Regions from separate parts of the Scandinavium sp. UTDF21-P1B genome, predicted to be linked through region 1. Evidence: predicted binding sites of a transcription regulator. Region 1 holds the regulator's gene; the other holds the start of a gene.
The links. Region 1 encodes Fur, which represses iron uptake genes when iron is present. Its sites were predicted from a motif close to ATAATAATGAGAACNACTATCAA; they were not measured.

Region 1 (5,515 bases):
TACTGAGACGTCAGCTGGGCGACATTGATCAAATCACTCTGTTGTGCAGGCTGGCCTGCACGGGGATGAGTTGCCATTGCCTGGTCCTTCTTATGCAAGGGTTAGATAGTGCCGCAAACCTTCTCAATCAGCTCCGCAGGGAACTGCATTGACTGCATGATGTGCTCCACCATGCTGCATTTACGACCGGTATTGGTATTGGTGATCACCCAGTATGGGGTTTCAGGCACTTGCTTAGGCTTGGTCTGGTTGCCGTTTTTCAGCAGCGTCGCTTCATCGGAAGCGAAATAGACGCGCGTGCGCCCGTGCAGCGACTCTGTGGCCTCGGCAAATGCTTTGTTGTCTAAGGAGTAAAGTGTAGTCAGCACCAGCAGGAAGCGGTTGACCGCTTTTTTCTGCTCGGCGTATTCATCAGAAAGGAGCAGTTCACGCACGGCGCGGACGTTGTCCTTCGGAGAAGAGGCTTTTTTCACCGCCGCCGCAACGACCGGCGCAGCGCTCGGGGCCGGGGTCTCTTTGACAACGGGGGCTGCACTCTGGGCTACGGCAGAAATTTTCAGCATGCGCCGTAAAATGTCGGATGCGCTCTCGCCAATGTGCTTAGTGTGGCTGGCAATAAAGCCATAGAGTTCGTCATCAACTTCGATCGTTTTCATCTTAATCCAGTGATATTTCTTTGCTGAATACAAGTCGTTGGGATTATAGGGACAAAACCCAACAGCGGATAGCGTGTCGGCAAAAACTCAGACGACTACTGAGTGTTGCAGCCGGGCGGCAGAATGTTCAACATGATACCCTAACCCGACGTAGCGAAAAAAAGAACTTTGCCATGAAATTAAACAGCCGAGCGCAATCTGCACAAAACCAGCACACTAATTCTCCCATCGTCCTCGTTCACGGCCTTTTTGGCAGCCTGGACAACCTCGGGATCCTCGCCCGCGACCTGGTTACCGACCACGATATTTTGCAAGTCGACATGCGCAACCATGGCTTGTCGGAAAGAAGCCCGGACATGAACTATCCGGCAATGGCTCAGGATTTACTTGATACGCTGGATGCTCACGATATTGAGCAGGCCACCCTGGTTGGGCACTCCATGGGCGGCAAGGCGGTGATGGCGTTTACCGCCCTGGCACCGGAACGCGTGGGAAAACTGGTGGCTATCGACATTGCGCCAGTGGATTATCAGGTGCGTCGTCACGATGAAATTTTTGCCGCGATTAACGCGGTGACGGAAGCGGGCGTTTCCACACGACAGCAGGCCGCCGAAGTAATGCGGCAGCATATAAAGGAAGAAGGCGTGGTTCAGTTCCTGTTGAAGTCCTTCGTCGGTGGCGCATGGCGCTTTAACGTGCCGGTTTTGTGGGATCAGTATCCGCATATTGTCGGCTGGGAGACGATTCCGGCCTGGGACCACCCTGCCCTGTTTATTGCAGGCGGAAATTCTCCGTACGTCACCACCGAGTATCGCGACACGCTGCTGGCACAATTCCCGCAGGCTCGTGCACACGTGATTGCCGGTGCCGGGCACTGGGTCCACGCTGAAAAACCGGACGCGGTACTGCGCGCTGTTCGCCGCTATCTGGCGGAATGATTAAAATCCGAGCAAGCAAGCGCCATTGTGGCTCCCGGCGTTGGCGTGGGGGTTTCGCTGATGTATGATTGCGCGCTATCTGCGCCGGGCCTGTCGTCCGGCGGCTTGTTTCCCCGAAGTCACTCTGAATCATGGCAAAAGAACAAACGGACCGAACGACATTAGATTTGTTCGCAAACGAGCGTCGCCCGGGAAGGCCGAAAACCAATCCGCTCTCGCGCGACGAACAGTTACGCATTAATAAGCGTAATCAGCTGAAGCGCGACAAAAGCAATGGTCTCAAGCGCGTTGAGCTAAAGCTCAATCACGAAGCGGTCGATGCGCTCAACGAGCTGGCTGAAGCCAGAAACATGAGCCGCAGCGAGCTGATTGAAGAAATACTGATGCATCAGTTGGCTGCGTTGCGAAGCCAGAAACTCGTCTGAAAATCCGACAAAAAATCACTTTCATGTAGCAGAGAGTGCAGTCCGGCGCGATTGCGGTTCCCGCGCCCTTCTCCTCCTGCTATCATTGCCTTTATCTGTGGGCAACATTCCACCATCATTTCATTACGTTTCAAGAGGTTATTTTACTCATGGCAATTACAGGCATTTTCTTCGGCAGCGACACCGGCAATACCGAAAATATCGCGAAGATGATTCAGAAGCAGCTTGGTAAAGATGTAGCTGAAGTGCATGACATTGCCAAAAGCAGCAAAGAAGATCTTGAAGGCTTCGATATTCTGCTGCTGGGTATCCCGACCTGGTACTACGGTGAAGCACAGTGTGACTGGGACGACTTCTTCCCGACGCTGGAAGAGGTAGACTTCAACGGCAAACTGGTGGCCCTGTTCGGCTGCGGCGACCAGGAAGATTACGCAGAATACTTCTGTGATGCGCTCGGCACCATCCGCGACATCATCGAACCACGCGGCGCAACCATCGTCGGCCACTGGCCAACGGCGGGTTATCATTTCGAAGCGTCTAAAGGCCTGGCCGATGACGATCACTTTGTGGGCCTGGCCATCGACGAAGACCGTCAGCCGGAGCTGACCGCTGAGCGCGTTGAAAAGTGGGTTAAGCAGATTTCTGAAGAGCTGCACCTCGAAGAGATCAAAAACGCCTGATAAACGTATGGCGCAGCGCTCAGGTTGCGCCGTATTAGCGATAAGTTCCGTAAAATTAATAGATAAAAGCAATCAAATTAATCGCTACAAATTTTTAACTTTTGAGCACATGTCTGTACAATGTCAGCTGTTTTAACGAGGTCGGATGTTTCGCTTTGCAGATGATGCCTCGTTTCTGAAAAGCATACTTTGCTCAGGGTTTGCAGTTTTCATTTAGACTTCGCAGTTCTATAATGAGACGCATTATCCTGAATTCATTCTTAGTAATACTTCCAATAAGGAAGTGTATCGCCTAGCAACAGGACTGATTCCGCATGACTGACAACAATATCGCATTAAAGAAGGCAGGCCTGAAAGTCACGCTTCCGCGTCTTAAAATTCTGGAAGTGCTTCAGGAGCCGGACAATCACCATGTCAGTGCGGAAGACCTCTATAAGCGCCTGATCGATATGGGCGAGGAAATTGGTCTGGCAACGGTTTATCGCGTTCTGAACCAGTTCGACGATGCCGGAATTGTCACCCGCCACAACTTCGAAGGCGGTAAATCTGTTTTCGAACTGACTCAGCAGCATCACCACGATCACCTGATCTGCCTCGACTGCGGCAAGGTTATCGAATTCAGTGATGACTCGATTGAAGCACGCCAGCGTGAAATCGCCACCAGGCACGGCATTCGTCTGACTAACCACAGCCTTTATCTTTACGGCCACTGCGCTGAAGGCGACTGCCGCGAAGATGAACACGCCCACGACGCCGCCGATAAATAATCGACGCTCGTGCAAAAGCAAAAGCCAACCTGACGGTTGGCTTTTTTTATGGGCATATTTTGGGGCAAAAACAGAGTTGAAATAAGGCTTACGGCGCGGGGGTATTGTTGCTGCGAATTTCCTGCCAGATTTTATCGCAGCGCGCCTTCACTGCCTGATCGTTACCCGTACGGGTCGCCTGGATACACTGCTGATAATCCAGCGTGCGCACCGTTTCCTGTTCGGCAAACTGCTTGTGCTCCTTCTCCTGCTTCAGCACATCCAGCACGCTTTGGCAGGCTTCAATCTTATCCGGATTGCCTTCCGCGGTATTAATACAGGCGCTGTAGGCGGCTTTCAGCTTGCTGTCTTCTTTCGGTGCCTGCGGCTGTGCACAAGCCACCAGCCCGGACGCCATAATCGCGACGAGAATCAATTTTTTCATGATACGACCTCATGGTTACGCGGCAGGCATCGTGCCCGCCGCGTCGCTTATCAGAAGATGGTGAACGGAGCGATAACGATGAATTTCACGTCGCGCTCATCCTGGAACATGTTGCCGTAGCCACCGCCCCAGCTTGGGATATCTGAATGGTTGTCGTACTGAGTGAAGTGCAGCTTGAACAGCGTGCCTTTGGCGCGCCCTTCCTGGACGGTGTACATCGCATCGAGACTGTAGGAAGACTCTTTGATTTTGTTTGAGGCAATGCTCTCTTTCTGCCCTGCGCTGTTGATCATCCAGTCCGCCGGTTTAGCATCCCACGCGTAAACGTAGGAAGCGCCCACCGCCCAGCCTGGCAGGTTCCAGTTTTTCAGGTCATACATTCCGCCGAAGAACACGGCTTTTTCGCCGTTGGCGTTGAAGTCGGAACGGTTATCCCACCAGATATCCAGACGACCGTTGGAGGAAGCATAGGTTGGCGTCATACGCTGCAGGAAGAAGCCCTGCTGGCCTTCTGCCTTAACCCATGTCCCTTCGAGGCGCAGGTCAACCACGTCAGCCACTTTGTAGCCGAAGGTCAGAGCCTGTAACCATGCGGTACCGTCGTAAATATCGTTGACGGTGTTTTTATCTACGGTGTCACGTGCACCATAGAACTGGTAGCTGGTAGAAAGTGGCGTACCGGCCACGTCGAATTTGTAGCTGGCTTTGGCGAAGTACTGATCCATAAAGCCCTGCGCCTGACCAAATGCGGCTTCCAGAACGAGGTCATTTTTAAAGTCGTACTTCGCACCGATGGAGTGGAGATAATCGACTTTGGTTTTCCTGTCATTCTGGTAGAACTTGTCGGTTTCAAGGTGCCATGGTGCCTTGTACTCGTTGGTCCACATGTACGAGAAGCTCAGCGCGCCCGCATCACCGTAGTCAAAGTTCGCCCCGGCTTCAGCACCCTGATAGGTGCCAGGCATAAAGCTCCAGTGCGGCGCTAACAGCGTCTGGCCGGTTGGCTGAATGTAACCCGCACGAGCCCAGGCAGGCCCAAGCTTAAATTTCGCAGCGGCTTTATAAAGGCTAATCCCGCTCTTATCACCGGAGTAGTCTTCGTCGTAGCCCTTATTGATAGAGGAAAACGCGATTTCGTTCGGGTGGCCGCTTTCGGCAGATTCGGCCATTTCGATTGCGGTAAAGGCGGCGATATCAAGCCCGATGAAATCAGCGGCGAAGCCAGACTGGAAGTCGAGGTTGGCGTTCCAGGTCGAGTGAGAAAGGTTGGTTTTGTACTTGTCACCGTCAGTGACGTCTTTACGGTCACGCTCACGCTGCCAGTAATAGATGCCGCCGGTTAACGTTGAATCGTCTACGAATCCTGCTGCACTGGCCTGCGGAGATGCAACCCAGCCCGACATTGCGGTGACGGCGGCAATAGCCAGCGCCAGCGTACTACGTTTGCCACTGAACGTACGCATGTGTATATCCTCTTTGACTTTAAAAACGCCGTCGCAAAAGGCGAAAGCGATAAAATAAGCACTGCAAAAAAGTAGCGAGGCAGAAAGGGCCTGACGCTATGTCAGTAGACTATTTTTCGCGACGCGAATTATCAATCCTTTTTCCGCACGAATGCGCAAGAG
Region 2 (5,515 bases), on a different contig from region 1:
CAGCGCCACCCGACGAAAATTACAGCACCAGCCCAGCAAAGCTCGCCGAAAGTAAACTCACCAGCGTCGCGCCGTACACCAGGCGCAGCCCAAAGCGGGAAACCGCGTTCCCCTGCTTCTCGTTCAGCCCCTTAATGGCGCCCGCCACGATGCCGATAGACGCAAAGTTAGCGAAGGAGACGAGGAACACGGACAGAATACCCAGTCCGCGCGGCGTCATTTCTGCAGCAATCTTTTGCAGTTCGATCATCGCCACAAACTCGTTCGCCACAAGCTTAGTTGCCATAATGCTGCCTGCGTGCAGCGCATCGCTCAGCGGAATGCCAATCAGCCAGGCCAGCGGGTAGAAGACGTAGCCCAGAATCGCCTGGAAGCTCAGGCCAAAGAGCGTCGAGAAGAGGGCGTTCACCGCGCTGATCAGGGCGATAAAGCCGATCAGCATCGCCAGGATAATCATCGCCACTTTGAAGCCGGCGAGAATATATTCTCCGAGCATTTCAAAGAAGCTCTGTGATTCGTGCAGTTTCTCGAGCTTAATTTCCGCTTCGGCATCCGGGCGCGTCGGATTAATCACCGACAGGATAATAAAGGTGCTGAACATATTCAGCACCAGCGCCGCCACCACATATTTCGCGTCGAGCATGGTCATATAGGCGCCAACAATTGACAGGGAGACCGTCGACATTGCCGTGGCGGCCATGGTGAACAGCCGACGTGAGGAGAGGTCGCCGAGTACCCCCTTGTAAGCAATGAAGTTTTCAGACTGGCCGAGGATGAGTGAGCTCACTGCATTAAAAGATTCCAGCTTGCCCATACCGTTGACTTTCGACAGCAGCGTGCCAATGACGCGAATAAAAATGGGCAGAATACGCCAGTGCTGGAGAATACCGATCAGTGCGGAAATAAAAATAATCGGGCACAGCACGCCCAGGAAAATAAAGGCCAGGCCTTTGTCGCTCATGCCACCAAAGACAAAATTGCTGCCCTCTGCGGCATATTTCAGCAGCGATTCAAACATGCCTGATACAGATTTAATCAGGACTAAACCGCTCTCGGCGTGCAGGAAAAAGAACGCCAGCGCCATTTCAATAATAATGAGTTGGGCCAGATAGCGAATGCGAATGGTTTTGCGGTCAAAACTGACCAGCCAGGCGAGTGCGAGGATTACCACCAGCGCCAGCAGGAAGTGGAGTAGATTAGCCATTTCAGTGTATATGCAGGTAAACGGGCGCCTATTTAGCCACAGCCCTTCAGCGACGTAAACGATTACCTGTTAATAAGCTTAGATAAATTGCTTCGCCTGCTCACCCTGTCGCCGGAAACTTTTTACAACCTGACATCATTATCCGCACATTTTACTTGAGTTTCTTTGCGTCGTAATGATAATCACTATCACTCATATTTACGAAACTTTGCATCCATTGACTGCGGTTCACACTGAAGGGTTTCAGGCATGTTTGTTCCATTTCTCATCATGTTACGCGAAGGGCTGGAAGCGGCGCTTATCGTCAGCCTTATCGCCAGCTATCTGAAACGCACGCAGCGAGGGCGCTGGATTGGCGTCATGTGGATTGGCGTATTCCTCGCCGCTGCGCTTTGCCTTGGACTCGGGATTTTCATCAACGAAACCACCGGCGAATTTCCGCAGAAAGAGCAGGAGATGTTTGAGGGCATCGTGGCGGTCATTGCGGTGTTTATCCTGACCTGGATGGTGTTCTGGATGCGCAAAGTGTCGCGCAACGTGAAGAAGCAGCTGGAAGAGGCAGTGGATAACGCGCTTCAGAAAGGCAACAACCACGGCTGGGCGCTGATTCTGATGGTCTTTTTCGCCGTGGCGCGCGAAGGACTGGAGTCCGTATTTTTCCTGCTGGCTGCTTTTCAACAGGATCTCGGCATCTGGCCGCCGCTGGGCGCGATGCTCGGCCTCGGGACCGCCGTGGTACTCGGCTTTATGATTTACTGGGGCGGTATCCGCCTGAACCTCGGCGCATTCTTCAAGTGGACCAGCCTGTTTATTCTGTTGGTGGCCGCCGGGCTGGCGGCAGGCGCTATCCGCGCCTTCCATGAGGCAGGGTTGTGGAACCACTTCCAGGGTGTCGCTTTTGATTTAAGCAATACGCTCTCAACCCACACGCTGTTTGGCACGCTGCTGGAAGGGATTTTTGGCTACCAGGAAGCACCGAGCGTCAGCGAAGTGGCTGTGTACTTTATCTACCTTATCCCGGCGCTGGTGCTGTTCGCACTGCCGCCACGGGCTGCAACGACGCCGTCGCGCAGCGCACCATAATCACTATTTTAGTTACAACATACTCATTGGATAAAAGGGATGGTCATGACGATTAATTTCCGCCGTAGTGCGCTGCAGCTGGGTATCGCTGCGCTGTTCTCCTCTGCGTTTGCCGCGCAGGCCGCCGATATTCCACAGGTTAAAGTCACGGTGACGGACAAGCAGTGTGAGCCGATGAACATCACCGTGAACTCGGGCAAAACGCAGTTCATCATTCAGAACCACAGCCAGAAAGCCCTGGAGTGGGAGATCCTCAAAGGCGTGATGGTCGTGGAAGAGCGCGAGAATATCGCGCCGGGCTTCACCCAGAAGATGACCGCCAATCTGCAGCCGGGCCAGTATGAAATGACCTGCGGCCTGCTGACCAACCCGAAAGGGACGCTGACTGTTAAAGGCGAAGCGACGGCGGATGCGGCGAAAGCCAACGCGGTGCTCAGCCTTGGCGATGCGATTGCGGATTACAAAGCCTACGTGACGGCTGAAACCGCTGAGCTTGTGAAAGGTACCAAAGCCTTCACAGACGCGGTGAAAGCGGGCGATATCGAAAAAGCCAAAGCGCTGTACGCTCCGACACGCCAGCATTATGAGCGTATCGAACCGATTGCCGAGCTGTTCTCCGATCTCGACGGCAGCATTGACGCGCGTGAAGACGACTACGAGAAAAAAGCGGAAGATCCGAAATTCACCGGCTTCCACCGCCTGGAAAAAGCGCTGTTTGGCGACAACACCACCAGGGGCATGGAAGAGTACGCGACGAAGCTAAACAACGACGTGCTGGAACTGCAAAAGCGCATCAGCGAACTGGCGTTCCCGCCGTCTAAAGTTGTCGGCGGTGCTGCGGACCTGATTGAAGAAGTGGCCGCCAGCAAAATCAGCGGGGAAGAAGACCGCTACAGCCATACCGATCTGTGGGATTTCCAGGCCAACGTCGACGGCGCACAGAAAATCGTGAACCTGCTGCGTCCTCAGCTGCAAAAAGAAAATAGCGCGCTGCTGGCGAAGGTGGATGCCAACTTCAAGAAAGTCGACACCATTCTTGCGAAGTACAAAACCAAAGACGGCTATGAAACGTACGATAAGCTGACGGATTCCGATCGCAATGCGCTGAAAGGGCCAGTCACGACCCTTGCGGAAGATCTGGCACAGCTGCGTGGGATCCTCGGACTGGACTAGTGTAATGGCACAGAGCAAACCGGATGATCTGACCGAGCCGTCACGTCGTCGCTTACTGAAAAACATCGGCGCGCTGGGAGGCGCGCTGGCGGTGACCGGGGGCTGCCCGGTCGCCCATGCGGCAAAACCGCAAAGTGCGCCGGGTACGCTTTCTCCCGATGCACGTATGGAAACGCAGCCGTTCTATGGCACGCATCAGGCGGGCGTGTTGACGCCCCAGCAGGCGTCGATGATGATTGTGGCGTTTGACGTGCTGGCCAGTGATAAAAATGACCTGCAGCGGCTTTTTAAGCTGCTCACCGATCGCATCACTTTCCTGACCAGCGGTGGGCCTGCGCCCGATACGCCAAACCCGCGTCTTCCACCGATGGATTCGGGGATCCTTGGGCCTTATATTGCACCGGATAACCTTACCATTACGGTGTCCGTCGGGCAGTCGCTGTTCGACGAACGTTTTGGCCTCGCGGCACATGCGCCGAAGAAGCTGCAACGGATGACGCGCTTTCCGAACGACGCGCTGGATGCGGCACTCTGCCACGGCGACGTGCTGCTACAAATCTGCGCCAACACGCAGGATACGGTTATCCATGCCCTGCGTGACATCATCAAGCACTCACCGGATCTGCTGAGCGTGCGCTGGAAGCGGGAAGGATTTATCTCTGACCACGCGGCACGCAGCAAAGGCAAAGAAACGCCGGTGAATTTGCTCGGCTTTAAGGATGGCACCGCGAATCCTGACAGCAAAGATGCGAAGCTGATGGATGAGATTGTCTGGGTGACGGACGGTCAGGGCGAGCCGGCCTGGGCCGTTGGGGGGTCTTACCAGGCGGTGAGAATTATCCCGTTCCACGTAGAGTTCTGGGACCGGACGCCGCTGAAGGAACAGCAGACCATTTTCGGGCGGGACAAGCATTCCGGTGCACCGCTCGGCATGAAGAACGAGCACGATGTGCCGGACTATGATCGCGACCCGAATGGCGATGTGATTGCGCTCGACAGCCATATCCGTCTCGCTAATCCGCGCACGCCGGAAACCCAGTCCAGCTTAATGATGCGCCGTGGCTACAGCTATTCGCTGGGCGTCACCAACTCTGGCCAGCTGGAGATGGGGCTGCTGTTTGTCTGCTATCAGCACGATCTGGAGAAAGGCTTCCTGACCGTGCAGAAGCGGCTCAATGGCGAGGCGCTGGAGGAGTACATCAAGCCGATTGGTGGCGGATATTTCTTCGTGCTGCCGGGTGTGAAAGACAAATCGGGCTACCTCGCCCAGCCACTTCTCGAAGCCTGAATTACTGCCCGGCGGCGCTGTGCTTGCCGGGCCTACTAAATACCCTATCCAGGCCCGATAAGCGCAGCAGGCAAAAAAAAACCGTTACCCGCCTTATTGTTTCATCTGGTCACATTTTATCTTCCACCTGCGTCCATCATTTTTTTGTATTGGCAGGTGATTGATATAATTCTGTAATATTTCTGTCAGAAACTGATCCCGGCCGGGAAAATGCACGTTCGTTAGCTTTAAGTAAAAAATATGTTGCATTAATGATAATTGGTGATGTACTTAATACAACAGCGGTAGTTCCCGGCAGTGAAGGTTCACTTAGGAGATCGCTAATGGTTGGGTCCTGTACTGGACAGAAAAGCAAACATAACCGCAGCACCCAGCGCGGAGGCCACACCTCCGGCAGCGACGTCTTCACCACTAAATTTCCCTCTTCCACATCCACCGATGTGATGCGCGGTGCGCGTAGTCGCGTCATCACCTCTCATCAACCAGCAAGCAATGGCTTACAAGGAAGCCAAACCTCAGACGTTAGTGCGCATAATCGTGCTGATGTAACCAGCACGTGTAATGTTGACCAACAACTCAAGGTGCTATCCATGGGAAGACAAAAAGCAGTGATCAAAGCTCGTCGTGAAGCAAAACGTGTGCTGAGACGGGATTCACGGAGCCATAAACAGCGTGAAGAAGAATCGGTCACCTCGCTTGTGCAGATGGGCGGCGTAGAAGCAATTGGCATGGCGCGGGACAGCCGCGATCATTCTCCAATTGAAGCG

Region 2: efeU (iron uptake transporter permease EfeU) is a predicted target of Fur. The motif match lies at 1,374-1,396, and genes of this name have one in related genera.

The regions. Positions count from the first base shown of each region.
Region 1 is NZ_JBFLVD010000008.1:175,374-180,888, reverse strand. It holds gene pgm (phosphoglucomutase (alpha-D-glucose-1,6-bisphosphate-dependent)) at 1-77, opposite strand, end outside; gene seqA (replication initiation negative regulator SeqA) at 102-656, opposite strand; gene ybfF (esterase) at 830-1,594, shown strand; gene ybfE (LexA regulated protein) at 1,726-2,019, shown strand; gene fldA (flavodoxin FldA) at 2,169-2,699, shown strand; gene fur (ferric iron uptake transcriptional regulator) at 3,014-3,466, shown strand; gene chiQ (ChiQ/YbfN family lipoprotein) at 3,555-3,890, opposite strand; gene chiP (chitoporin ChiP) at 3,941-5,353, opposite strand.
Region 2 is NZ_JBFLVD010000011.1:236,588-242,102, forward strand. It holds gene AB1287_RS07645 (NupC/NupG family nucleoside CNT transporter) at 20-1,204, opposite strand; gene efeU (iron uptake transporter permease EfeU) at 1,454-2,287, shown strand; gene efeO (iron uptake system protein EfeO) at 2,333-3,460, shown strand; gene efeB (iron uptake transporter deferrochelatase/peroxidase subunit) at 3,465-4,748, shown strand; gene AB1287_RS07665 (hypothetical protein) at 4,885-5,217, opposite strand; gene phoH (phosphate starvation-inducible protein PhoH) at 5,339-5,515, shown strand, end outside.